4 regions of the Paenibacillus sp. HWE-109 genome follow, and region 4 is predicted to be linked to each of the others. Evidence: predicted binding sites of a transcription regulator. Region 4 holds the regulator's gene; each other region holds the start of a gene.
The links. Region 4 encodes Rex, which represses fermentation and respiration genes when NADH is low (regulators of the CRP and FNR family bind a similar motif). Its sites were predicted from a motif close to TTGTGAAATATTTCACAA; they were not measured.
Positions count from the first base shown of each region.

Region 1: the regulator Rex is predicted to act here: its motif matches at 1,681-1,698, upstream of LOZ80_RS28485 (hemerythrin domain-containing protein).
Region 2: the regulator Rex is predicted to act here: its motif matches at 1,989-2,006, upstream of LOZ80_RS28540 (formate/nitrite transporter family protein).
Region 3: the regulator Rex is predicted to act here: its motif matches at 1,214-1,231, upstream of LOZ80_RS19120 (helical membrane plugin domain-containing protein).

Region 1 covers NZ_CP091881.1:6,697,970-6,701,118, reverse strand. Annotated here, with positions in the region: gene pflB (formate C-acetyltransferase) at 1-674, shown strand, start outside; gene pflA (pyruvate formate-lyase-activating protein) at 696-1,436, shown strand; gene LOZ80_RS28490 (hypothetical protein) at 1,470-1,625, opposite strand; gene LOZ80_RS28485 (hemerythrin domain-containing protein) at 1,789-2,331, shown strand; gene hpf (ribosome hibernation-promoting factor, HPF/YfiA family) at 2,369-2,908, shown strand; gene LOZ80_RS28475 (hypothetical protein) at 2,984-3,142, shown strand.
Region 2 covers NZ_CP091881.1:6,708,465-6,711,613, forward strand. Annotated here, with positions in the region: gene LOZ80_RS28530 (DoxX family protein) at 132-656, opposite strand; gene LOZ80_RS28535 (hypothetical protein) at 804-1,091, shown strand; gene LOZ80_RS28540 (formate/nitrite transporter family protein) at 1,167-1,931, opposite strand; gene asd (aspartate-semialdehyde dehydrogenase) at 2,088-3,149, opposite strand, start outside.
Region 3 covers NZ_CP091881.1:4,431,689-4,434,837, reverse strand. Annotated here, with positions in the region: gene LOZ80_RS19125 (NAD(P)/FAD-dependent oxidoreductase) at 1-680, opposite strand, end outside; gene LOZ80_RS19120 (helical membrane plugin domain-containing protein) at 703-1,134, opposite strand; gene LOZ80_RS19115 (Na+/H+ antiporter) at 1,432-3,149, shown strand, end outside.
Region 4 covers NZ_CP091881.1:4,008,528-4,011,676, reverse strand. Annotated here, with positions in the region: gene dinG (ATP-dependent DNA helicase DinG) at 1-1,397, shown strand, start outside; gene LOZ80_RS17090 (redox-sensing transcriptional repressor Rex) at 1,400-2,020, shown strand; gene LOZ80_RS17085 (inorganic phosphate transporter) at 2,456-3,149, opposite strand, start outside.

The DNA of each region.
Region 1 (3,149 bases), 2.7 Mb from region 4:
TTGTAGCCGACTCGCTCAGCGCGATTAAGCATGCGAAGGTGCGCCCGGTTCGCAATGAACAAGGCATCGCCGTTGATTTTGAGATTGAGGGCGAGTACCCGCAGTACGGCAATAATGATGAGCGGGTAGATGCCATTGCTGTGCAATTGACGGAAACGTTCATGAATAAGATTAGGAAGCATACCACGTATCGGGGCGCGGTGCCAACAATGTCCGTTCTGACCATCACCTCGAATGTCGTATATGGCAAAAAGACAGGAAGCACACCGGATGGCCGCAAAGCCGGAGAGCCCTTTGCGCCAGGCGCCAATCCTATGCATGGCCGCGACCGGAAGGGAGCGTTAGCTTCACTCGCTTCCGTTGCCAAGCTGCCTTATGAACATTGCCTCGACGGGATATCCAATACGTTCTCTATCGTGCCGAAGGCACTTGGCCGGGAAGAGGAGACGCGCATTTCGAATCTAGTTGCTATGCTTGACGGCTATATGGCCAATCAAGGGCATCACTTGAATATTAATGTGTTTGATCGAGCGAAGCTGTTAGATGCTATGGAGCATCCGGAGTTGTATCCGCAATTGACGATTCGTGTCTCCGGGTATGCGGTAAACTTCATCAAGCTGACCAAGGAACAGCAGCTTGACGTGATACATCGTACCTTCCACGGCACGATGTAAGAATAGAGAGGGGGCAGACCAATGAAAGGACGCATACATTCCTTCGACACCTTCGGCACCGTTGACGGTCCGGGCATCCGCTTTGTGCTTTTCATGCAGGGCTGTGCGCTGCAGTGCCAGTACTGCCATAATCCGGATTCATGGGAAATGAATGCGGGCAGACCGATGGAGGTAGACGAGATTCTCCGGGAGATTGAACCCTACGTCGAGTACTACCACCGGTCGGGAGGCGGCATTACGGTAACAGGAGGGGAGCCGACTTTGCAGGCCCCCTTCCTGGCCCGTTTGTTTGCCGAATGCCGCAAGCGTTGGGGCTTGCATACCACCCTGGATACCAACGGGTTTTGTGAGCCGAGTCATGCGCAGGAGCTGCTGGACGTAACGGATTTAGTGCTGCTTGATCTGAAACAGATCAATCCAGAGACGCACATCGCGCTGACGGCGCAGCCTAATGATCGGATCAAGCGCTTTGGCCAATATCTGAGCGAGATAGGCAAACCTGTCTGGATTCGCCACGTACTTGTACCTGGTTGGACGGATGAGGCCAAGGATCTGCTTGAGCTTGGCAAGTTTATCGGCACTTTGCAAAACGTAAGTAAACTGGAACTACTGCCCTATCACAGAATGGGCGTTCATAAGTGGCAGCAAATGGGGAAAGAATATCCGCTCGAACAATGCCCTACGCCGACAGATCAACAAGTTGCCCGGGCGAGGGATCTAATTGAACAAGGTAGATTAAAAATAACCAGCAGCGCAGGATGAATTCCAGCACTACTGGTTATTTTTTAGGATGATTCATAGGAAGTACTCCTCTTGAAGGCCAACGTGCTGCAGATCGTTCGGTTCTTCCTGATCGTACAACCCAGCTGCTTTTTCCGCAAATACTTTGCCATACTCACAGCAGAAATCATCGCGCAAGGCTTCTAACTCTTCATTATGCAGGGTTGTCATAGAAATCACTCCTCTTCTTTGATGATTTAATTATATAACTTGCCAGAGTATATGTATGTGATAAATTTCACATGTGCTGTGTGATTTAGCGCACAGCGAGAAGTCAATTCTGCCGCTATACTGAAGATAGTGAAGGAAATGATGACTTTGGGAGGGACGCAGTATGGCAATACATGCCACTGGCTATGCTTCAGGGATTGCTTCTTCAAACCCAGACGAGCTTGCATATGCGACCGATCGATTAAGGGCAGAGCATGAGGAATTGAGAGATCAGCTAAGGCTGCTCGAAACGAGCGCCAAGGAAGTGATTCTGTCGGATGATTTGGTGAAGGGCATACAGCTTGTCCAAGAACTCAGAGATCGCACCCAGCGATTCGTTGAAGTGCTGAAACGGCATTCGGATTGGGAAGAGAAGGAATTGTTTCCGTTTCTGCTGACCTATTTTGATCGTCACTCGGGACCTTCTATCCTGCCTTCTTTCTGGGTATTGGAAAAAGATCATCAACTCGGTTTGTCGTTTATCGAATCTTTCCAGGAAGCTGTTTGCAAGGTATCACCTCTTGTTCCTAAGAAGCAACTAGCGGAGATCACATCGCATCTCGTTCAGGCGTGCTTGATATTAAACGACCACTTTACCATGGAGGAACAGCTAGTTTTTCCAATAACGGAGCAAGTAATGACAGATTTGGAGTCATTTTTTTGTTGAAATAGGACCGATGATGAATACCAAGGAGATGAGCGAAATGAGATTAATTATACATGGCAAAGATGTAACAGTGACTCCTTCCTTGCATGAATATGCGGAACGCAAATTGGGACGATTGGAATCCTGGTATGAAGAAGATTGCGACATGCATGTTACGCTGTCTGTGCAAGGCCACAAACAAGTTCATGCGGTAGAAGTCACAATCACCTGCCAAGGCGTTGTGCTTCGTGCAGAAGAAAAAAGCGAGGATATGTACGCATCGATCGATGGCGTCGCCGATAAATTAGAGAGACAGACGCGAAAGTTAAAGGACAAAATTAAGCATCGCATACGCCAACAAGGCGGGGTAAGAGAGATGTCTGGTCGGCTGGAAGGGGCGGACAGAGAGGACGATGCCCTCTTTGAAGTAGCCCGTGTGAAGATCGTTCCGAATAAGCCGGAAGATATCGATGAAGCCATTCTCCAAATGATGCTGTTGGATCACAGTTTCCACATGTTTTATAACCGGGATACCAATAAAACCGAACTTGTGTATCGTCGCCATGATGGCACATTCGGACTTATTACAACGGCATAGAGTAAGGGGCAGGGCAAGTGGCAGGGCTTGAGGCAAAGCTTGAGGCAAAGCAAATGCAAGAGCAAGAGGCAGGGCTTGAGGCAAATGCAAATGCAAGAGCAAGAGCAAGAGCAAGCGCAAGCGCAAGAGCAAAAGCAAGAGCAAGAGCAAGAGCAAATGCAAGAGCAAGAGCAAGAGCAAGCGCAAGAGCAAGAGCAAGAGCAAGAGCAAGAGCAAGAGGCAGGGGTGAATTAACCCCTTG
Region 2 (3,149 bases), 2.7 Mb from region 4:
AAACACCTGTAAGTGAAAAATGTCACACATCCGCAACCATTTCGCCACAAAAAAAACCTCTTCTTTCCTCCGAATTGCCGAAGTAGAAAGAACAGGTTTTTGACGATTGCATCGCGGGCGCAGATTGCCTCTTATCTCAATTTTGCTTTGAGATGGAAGCGTTCCAAGAGCTTATCGAACCATTTGTGCAGGTAAGGGAGTATCAGATGATCCACACCAAATTTCCCTGCATTTGCGCCTGCTGCTATGATGAAGAAACCGAGAAGCACTAACCATGGATTCGAGCTAACCGTACCAGCGAACATATACATGAAATTCATCAGTAAGCCGAAGAATACGGCTGCTGTAGTCAGCGCTCCGATCAGTAAACCGATACCGACCAAAAGCTCGCCCCAGGGAACTAAGACATTAAACCACCCGATATGGGGCAGCGCGAAATTTTTCAAGAAAGCCACATAGTTGGCATAAACCAGATCTGTCGTTCCACTCTCAAGAACCGGTTTGGCAATCGCGCCCTTCAAGTAGCCTGTTGCGTCGAAAGCTTTATCCCCCGTAATTTTGTGCCATCCCGCGACCGCCCATTCCCAACCCACATATAATCGAATGATCGTCAACAGGATCGCCGCATAATTGTTTCCTCTTAACCATTTCATCATCTGAACCATCTCCTTCGTATCTTATGACTTTATTATAGGACGGAGAAAATGAGTTGTATGTGAATTAAATCACAGTCTCACGAATTCTTCTTATTTATAATGAAGGATATATGGATCCAGTACGCAACCAAGGAGATGATTCTAATCATGAAAAAAGAAATCACCGTTCATTTCAAAGTCATCCATCACGATCGAAGTTCTCTGTTAAGGGGGATTATTTTCTTAGAGGAGAATCACCAGCCCACGATATCTGATTATGAACAATGCCTTCGCGCTTGTGGGCATGACGTCGTTCTGGAAGATCGAGAACACATCATATTCAGAGCTTCTACACCAAAAGAAAACTATATCATTCACATTCTAGAGGAAGAACAAGCTTCCATTAGAGATGTCATTGTCGAGAGTTTAGTTAGCAACCTCATTCGTTTGAAATAGTTTCTCCACTTGAAAAGGAGGCTGGCTCAACAGGTCGAACACCTGGCGAGCAGCCTCCTCTTTGTTGTTAACCAGCTAGCGCCGGTACACCAAACCATACATGACCGCAACGAACAGCGCGCCTCCCATTGAATTTCCTATATATACTGGGACAAAATTGTGCAAGTATTCCGTCCAGGTAGCCTGACCAGCAAAAATAGCGGCTGGAATGACGAACATATTGGCAACGACATGCTGAAATCCGATTGCGACAAAAGCCATCGTCGGAAACCAGATGCCCCATATTTTGCCCCCGCTATCCTCTGCGCCATACGAGAGCCACACAGCAAGGCCAACCAGCCAATTGCAACCGATACCGGATAGCAAAGCAACTAAGAAGGGCTCTTCGATCTTGGCATGGGCAATTTTCACTAATTTGGCTAAATAAATACCATGCTCGGTTAACCCGGCAAGATGTCCAAAAGCATATGCAATGAACAAAGCCCCAAGCAGATTGCCAACCGTAATAACCGCCCAGTTGCGGGCGATATCAACCAGCTTGACCCGCCTTGAGAGGAACGCCACAGGCACCGCCATCATATTCCCGGTTAGCAGTTCCCCACCTGCCAGCAGGGTAAGAATTAGTCCAAGCGGAAATACGCATGCCCCGATAAGATGACCAAAGTCGCTCCATGGCGCAGGAACTGCAGCGCTAACCCTGATGTACAACAGAAATCCCAGAGCGATATAAGCACCGCCCATAAATCCTAATACCAGTTGTCCGCGCAGAGGCAAGTGCACCTTCTTCTCTCCCGCTTCCACCGCTCGCTCCCAAATCTGTTCTGGCTTAACGAACCCCATATCCACACCTCCAGGCAAACTCCTTTTCCCTAGTGTAGAGGAAATGATGCGAAATTCATGTGAAAAACATCACATAAGTAGACAAAAAGTGACAGCGGCCAGTACCAGGACCATCGCATGAATGTCCCTGTACTAGCCGCTGTCACTTTCATCTAGCTATACGTGCAGTAAGCCCCTTGCTAGCATTGACTCAGCGAGCAGAACGGCACCTTTCCCTGCTCCCATCTTGGTATTATGGGAAACCAGCACATATTTCACACCGCCAAGCACGGGCTCCACTTCCAGCCGCCCCATGCTCGTGGTCATCCCGCCTCCGAGCTCGCGATCCAAGCGAGGTTGAGGTCGATAGGGATCATCGAAGACATGAATCATATGCTCGGGAGCTGAATGCAAAGAACTGCTTGCGAACGGATTATACCGTTGAATCGTTTCTTTAATCTCAGCTAAGCTTGCTTGTTTCTTCAGACCGACAAACACAGATTCTGTGTGGCCGTCCAACACATTTGCTCTCGTACATATACAATTTATGTTTATCTCAGCCGGAATAATAGCCCCATTCGAATACTCACCGAGTATCTTCAGAAGTTCCTTCCTGACTTTCCCCTCCTCATTGGGAATGTAGGGAATTATATTATCTAGAATATCTAGAGAGCGAACCCCTGGACTTCTTCCTGCACCGCTAAGCGATTGCATGGAAACCATCAGCACATTTTCAATCCCATAGTGCTCCTGCAATGGTTTTAACGTTATCGCCAGCCCAGTAACCGTACAATTGGGAACAGGCAGTACAAAACCCTTCCAGCCATGCTCCTGCTGCTGTTTACGAATTAATTCCGCATGATCATCATTGACACCAGTGATAAGAAGCGGCGTATCCTCGAAATAACGAAAAGCCGATGCCGTTGAGAAGGTTGGCGTCGTTTGGGCGAACCAAGGCTCTAACTCTTGGGCCAGATCCGATTCAATAGCTGTGAAAATGACATCAACCGAATCGGGGCGGAACTCCTTGGACGAGACCACCGGCACTTCCAGCATGTCGCTGGGAACCGGCGTATGCTGTGTCCATCTCGACGATCCATTCGCTTCCAGCAATGCTTCTCCATAATTTGCCAACGTTCTTGAGGTCACCATGATCACCACTTCAAAGTTCGGATGGTTGGATAGTGCCTGAACGAACTGCTGCCCTGCCATGCCAGTCGCTCCGACGACTGCCGCTTT
Region 3 (3,149 bases), 420 kb from region 4:
GTCAAGAAAGTAACACCGCGCTTCTCAAGGCTAGTTACCGCGCGCTCAATCAAGACTGGAGGGAATACAGGAAGGATGGCAGGGCCAGCTTCTACACAGTAGATGGAAACATCGCTGAAATCGATGCCTTTGCTGCGGCAAACTTCAGGAAGCTTATCAGCGAATTCGCCTACAAGCTCAACGCCTGTTAGACCGCCGCCGCCAACAACGATCGTTGCATCTGCTTTGTTGCCGGAAGCTTTGTAAGCGTCCAGACGAGCTTCAACATGCTCGCGAATGCGGTTAGCATCTGCCGCGGATTTGAGGATCATGCTGTTCTCTTCGAGACCTGGGATACCGAAGTAGTTGGTTTCGCTGCCCAGTGCAACAACGAGCGTATCATACTTGTGAACAGCGCCGCTGCTTGTAAGTACTTGTTTGTCATTAGGTTTGATTTCTTTAATTGTGTCGACAACAACATTGACATCTTTGTCGCCCAGCAATTTTTGCAGAGGAAGAGCAACCGCTTGTTCTTTGATTGTGCCACCCGCCAAGCGGTGCAATTCAGTAATAATTTGGTGTGTTGAATAACGGTTGATGATCGTTATGTTGGCTTCTCCAGCCGTCAAATGTTTACGTGCAGTCAAAGCGGTAAGCAGACCGCCATAACCGCCGCCAAGAATAAGTATTTGTTTAGCCATCATTATCCATCCCTTACCCGTATTAGTTTTTGCGTTCGGAGAGCACGTTCAAGAATGCTTGAGCAAAACGAAGAGTCTTCTGCACTTCAGGATCTTTCAACATTTTTAGCATACCAAATAGACCGATTGTTGTTCCTGCTTCAGCTTGTGAACGTTCACCAGCTTCAATCGCTGCCGATGCGATGTCTTTCGCTTTGTCCTGAACAGGTTTGATGAATTCACCGAGACCTTGAGCAAAATCATTGATCAATACTTTGTCAGTAGCTACGCTTTGTGCGAAATCGTAGGCTTTTGTTAACACGGTCATCATTTCTACCATTTTGGGCAGGTTATCAACCAGCACTGTCAAAGATTGCTGCACCTCAGGCTTTAGCAATTGGTCGAGTACGTCTAATGATTTTGGTTCAGCAGCAAGTGTTGCTGCTACTTCTTGAACAGCAGATGTCTGTGACATATGAAAAATCCTCCTTTGCGGGTTAAAATAATCGGGTACTGTCACAATGTGTAAAAGCCGATACGATCTTTTACAATCGTTGTAACATTTTTCACATAGTAAAATGTTCATCAACATCGACACAATTGGATTTAAACCGTATCTAGATATTCTACACCTTTTGACAAAAAAATTAAAAAGAAAATATTGCAAATTCGTGAACATGAATCTAATATTTGTTTGTACGCTAATCTGAGATGTAAATAGGGTGTTAAAAGATAGCGAGTAGGAGATGTTATCAATAGGAGGGAAGTCCATTTGGAAGTATTTATTATTATTCTTATGCTGCTCGTTCTAATCGGAGTGTCGAATGTTGTACATCGCTTCGTGCCATTCATACCTATTCCACTGATCCAAATTGCGCTAGGCGCCTCTCTGGTGATGGTACCGCTCGGTATTCACTTGCATTTGGAGCCAGAATTGTTTTTCATCTTATTCATTGCCCCGCTTCTGTACAATGATGGCAAACATACGCCGCGGGATGAATTGTGGAGATTGCGAGCTCCTATATTGCTGTTGGCTGTGGGCTTGGTTTTCATTACTGTGCTCGTCGTTGGGTACAGTGTCCACTGGATGATACCTTCGATCCCGCTCGCGGCCGCTTTCGGATTAGCGGCTATCCTGTCTCCGACGGATGCAGTAGCTGTCAGTTCATTGGCTGGCCGTATCCATTTGCCGCGCAGCTTGAAACGGCTGCTCGAAGGGGAAGCTCTGATGAACGATGCTTCGGGTTTAGTTGCCTTTAAGTTCGCCATTGCGGCAGCGGTCACAGGTGTTTTTTCCTTTCCCAAGGCAAGCTTAAGCTTCTTCGTTATTTCCATCGGTGGTTTGATTATAGGAGCCTTGGTTGCATTCCTCATCATAGGTCTGCGACAGCTGCTGCGCCGGGCAGGTCTTGAGGATGAAACGATGCATATGCTGCTGCAAATTTTGACGCCATTCCTGCTTTATTTGATTGCTGAGGAGCTAGGGGTGTCGGGAATTCTCGCCGCGGTAGCAGGCGGACTGGTACATGCCATCGAGAATGAACGCATGGCATTTACGATGCCCAATCTCAAAAACGTCTCCAATCCGACATGGTCGGTCATTTTGTTTGTTCTGAATGGTCTTGTATTCGTCCTGCTCGGGCTGCAGATCCCAGGCGTATCCAACACAATCCTCATTGACCCGACTTTCAATAATTACAGAGTTATCGGTTATGCCATTCTTATTTATGCGATGTTATTGGTTCTTCGGTTTGGCTGGACGTTCCTATTCTCTAGAGGAGGGCGCTGGTTTGGGAACCAAAGCAAGGAAGTGCCTAGTCTGCGAATTCTGATGCTGACCGCCATATCGGGCGTACGCGGCGCAGTCACCTTAGCAGGTGCCTTTTCGATTCCGCTATTGCTGCAAAATGGCGAGCCCTTTCCGCAAAGAGATCTCATCCTATTCCTGGCATCATCCGTCATTCTGTTATCTTTGCTGACAGCCAGCATCGTGCTGCCGCTGCTGGCGAAGAAGAAAAGTACCGCTGATGATGCGGAGAAGGAACGTATCGAGCGAGAGTGGCAGATCGAGGTCATGGCTGCCGCTGTGAAGGCTCTTCAGGAGTCGAGCAATGAGAAGAATGAGTTCGCGGTTACAACGGTGATCAGCGATTACAAGATTATGATGCAGCAGCTCGGTCAAAAGGACAGCAAAGTAAATCGCCTGCCGCGTTACCAGCAGGAACAAGCAGGCATGCGTCTCATGGCGCTAGGGATTGAACGCAAATATGTGAACGATCAAGTGGAGAGCGGTCAGGTGAGTCGTGATCAGGCGAATTATTATTTGCAAATGCTGGAGCAAGTAGAACTTATTTTGGCCAACAAGCTGGATCTGGGTAAAGCCATTATGAAGACCCTCTGGCGGCGCCTGAAAATGCTGCTAATTATTCGCAAGCCAAGTGTAGCTACTGGTTTCAGTGAGCCGGACATGGCAGCGCTGCGCACGCTCAA
Region 4 (3,149 bases):
TCTACCATTCCTTATTATGGCTGTACAAAGATAATCGCAGTGGTCAATTGCCGATGCTCCGGTTTCGGTTGCAGAAGTCTGATGAGCATGCAGAACGCGCAGCAGTCTGGAGTCAAACGATAGACGGTCTCTTTCCTAAAATTATCAAAATCAAAGAGGATTGGGATCGACTGAGCGAATCGCTATATGAACTATTGGCTGCGAACAGCGACCCCTCCCAAACGGAAAATTCGCAGTATGTTCTGCGGATGAAGCCAGAGACGCTGCCGGACAATTGGCGAGAGCTAGTGATTATGGAAGACAATATTTATCTGAATGCCAACGATTTGCTGCGGACACTCGATAAATTGCTAAGTGAAGTCAAAGAGATGCAGGATGTGCTTGGCGTTCAAGGACTTGTGACTGACCTGAACGGTACGGTTAAGGAACTGTATGAACACCGCGACGCGCTGCACTTCTTCATGAAAATGGCTGACGAAGGCTATGTCTATTGGATGGAAGCCGGCACCTATGCCAAAGCCAAGTCACTGCAGTTGAACTCCGTACCTATTGATGTAAGCGGACTGCTGCAGCAGCATTTTTTTGAAACGAAAGATAGTATTATCCTAACCTCAGCGACTTTATCCGTGAATAAGTCCTTTCAGTACTCCGCTGATCAATTAGGCTTGGCGATTCCGGAAGATGAAGAGAGAGGCAAGCTCAAAACGGTGCAGTTGCCTTCGCCCTTCAATTACCGTGAACAAGCGCTTGTTGTAATTCCGCGTGATTTTCCAACGATCAAAGGTGCGGGAGATCCGGCCTTCATCAATGCCCTTATCCAATCACTTAGTGATGTAGCGCAAGTTACGAAGGGACGCATGTTAATCCTGTGTACCTCGAATCGGATGCTGAAGCAAATCTATGCAGGTATGAAGGACTTGCTCAAGCCATACGGCATCACCGTGCTGGGACAGGGCATTGACAGCAGCAACCGCAGCAAGTTGACCCGAATGTTCCAAGATAATGCTATGTGCGTTCTACTGGGCACCAGTTCGTTCTGGGAGGGTGTCGATATTCCCGGAGACGCGCTCAGCTGCTTGGCTATTATCCGACTGCCGTTCCAACCGCCCAACAACCCGTTGGTCGAAGCAAAATGCGAGAACATCAAGAAGCGGAATGAAAATCCGTTTATGAAATTCTCGGTGCCGCAGGCTGTCATTCGTTTCAAGCAAGGGTTTGGTCGGCTTGTCAGAAGGGCTTCCGATAAAGGAATCGTTATTATCTACGATACCCGCGTCATCGATACTTACTATGGCAAACACTTCCTCTACTCACTGCCTGGGCCTAAGATAGAGCATATGACGACGGAACAAATGTTACCAAGGATTGAGCAGTGGATGGGGATGGGGGATGCCTAAAGATGAAAACACAGAAAATATCAGAGGCTGTCGTACGCAGGTTGCCCATTTATTTACGGTATTTGAATGAGCTTTCGATGAAAAATGTGTCGACGGTATCCTCGCAGGATTTGGGCCAAAAGCTGGATCTGAATCCTGCTCAAATTCGCAAAGATCTGGCTTATTTTGGAGAGTTCGGGAAAAAAGGCATCGGCTACGACATCTCTTATTTGATCGAGAAGATTAGACAAATTCTTAAGCTTGACCGGCATATTCAAGTAGCTCTTGTCGGGGCGGGTAATCTGGGCCGTGCGTTGTGCAATTATAATACTTATCTGCGTAATGATATGAAAATAGTCGCTTTGTTCGATGCCATGCCTGAAAAAGCGGGGGAGATGATCAATAATTTGATCGTCCAGCCGATGTCCGAGATGAAGAGTGTTTTATCGCAGTTGGGCGTGCGTATTGGGATTATTACTGTACCGGCAGCCGAGGCTCAAAATGTAGCCAATCAATTCGTTGACTGCGGCATTGAAGCGATCCTGAATTTTGCACCTGTGATCATCAAGGTGCCCGCGGAAGTGCGCGTGCATTACGCGGATTTCACGACGGAGCTGCAAAGCCTGGCGTATTATTTGGATTAGCAGGAGCAAGAGCAGCAGCTCAAAATAGAACAGGTGAGGCGTGAGGGTGGAAACGCGCGACGGGGTAGCCCCCCATAGATGTACACATAGAAAAACCGTCAGGATGTACCTGACGGTTTTTATTTATTTGTTTTGGAGTGAACGCGGAATTACTCCAGCTGCCTCGGCGGACGTAAGGGAACTACGGTGCGCTATTCTAGCCAAAAGTGTCATTTTTCGGTAAGGTGAGGGAACTACAGTACGCTATTTTGCCGTTTCATGGGAATTTTCAACGTTTTCGTGGAAATAAGACCCTGTAGTTCCGCTATTAGTCACGCATCCCTACTTTTTGCTTAATTAGCGTCCTCTAGTTCCCTTACAAGGTTTTGCCGCTAAGAAGAGGCTGATTTATCAGGGCGGCGAAGCCGGTTTTCTTATTCGAACAAGATTGGAACTTTAAAAAATAAGTCTAAACAAGACGAAGTAAATCGAGAAGGCCAAAATGATGCTGATCGGAATGGTGATGATCCATGTTATAAGCATCCGCCCAACCGTGCCCCACTGAACATCATGGAAACGCAGCACACTGCCTGTCCCAATGATCGCGGACGAAATGACATGTGTTGTGGAAAGGGGTTTGCCGATGAAAGTCGAGAATTGAATAACAATGGATGAAGTTAAATCGGATGCAAAGCCATTGATGGGTTCAATTTTAACTATTTTACCGGAAACCGTTTTGATGATGCGCCATCCGCCGATGGAAGTACCAAGCCCCATCGCCAAGGCAGCGGAAATTTTTACCCAGAGAGGGACATTGAGATCAGTTTGTACGCCAGCTGCCACCAGACCAAAGACGATAATTCCCATTGCCTTTTGAGCGTCATTTCCACCATGGGAGTAGGATAACAGACCCGCGGAAATAATTTGCAGCGTACGGAACATCCGGTTTAATTTGGATCTTGATGTATTTCCCGACCAGATGACAATGTATTTGATCAGCACCATGATGAGATAACCAAGTCCAAAAGCAATGATAGGGGACAAAAGCAGGATGATGATAATTTGCGTAAATCCATCCCAGTTGACCGCATGGACGCCTGAACCGGCAATTACCGCACCTGCTAATGCGCCAAGCAAAGTATGAGAAGAG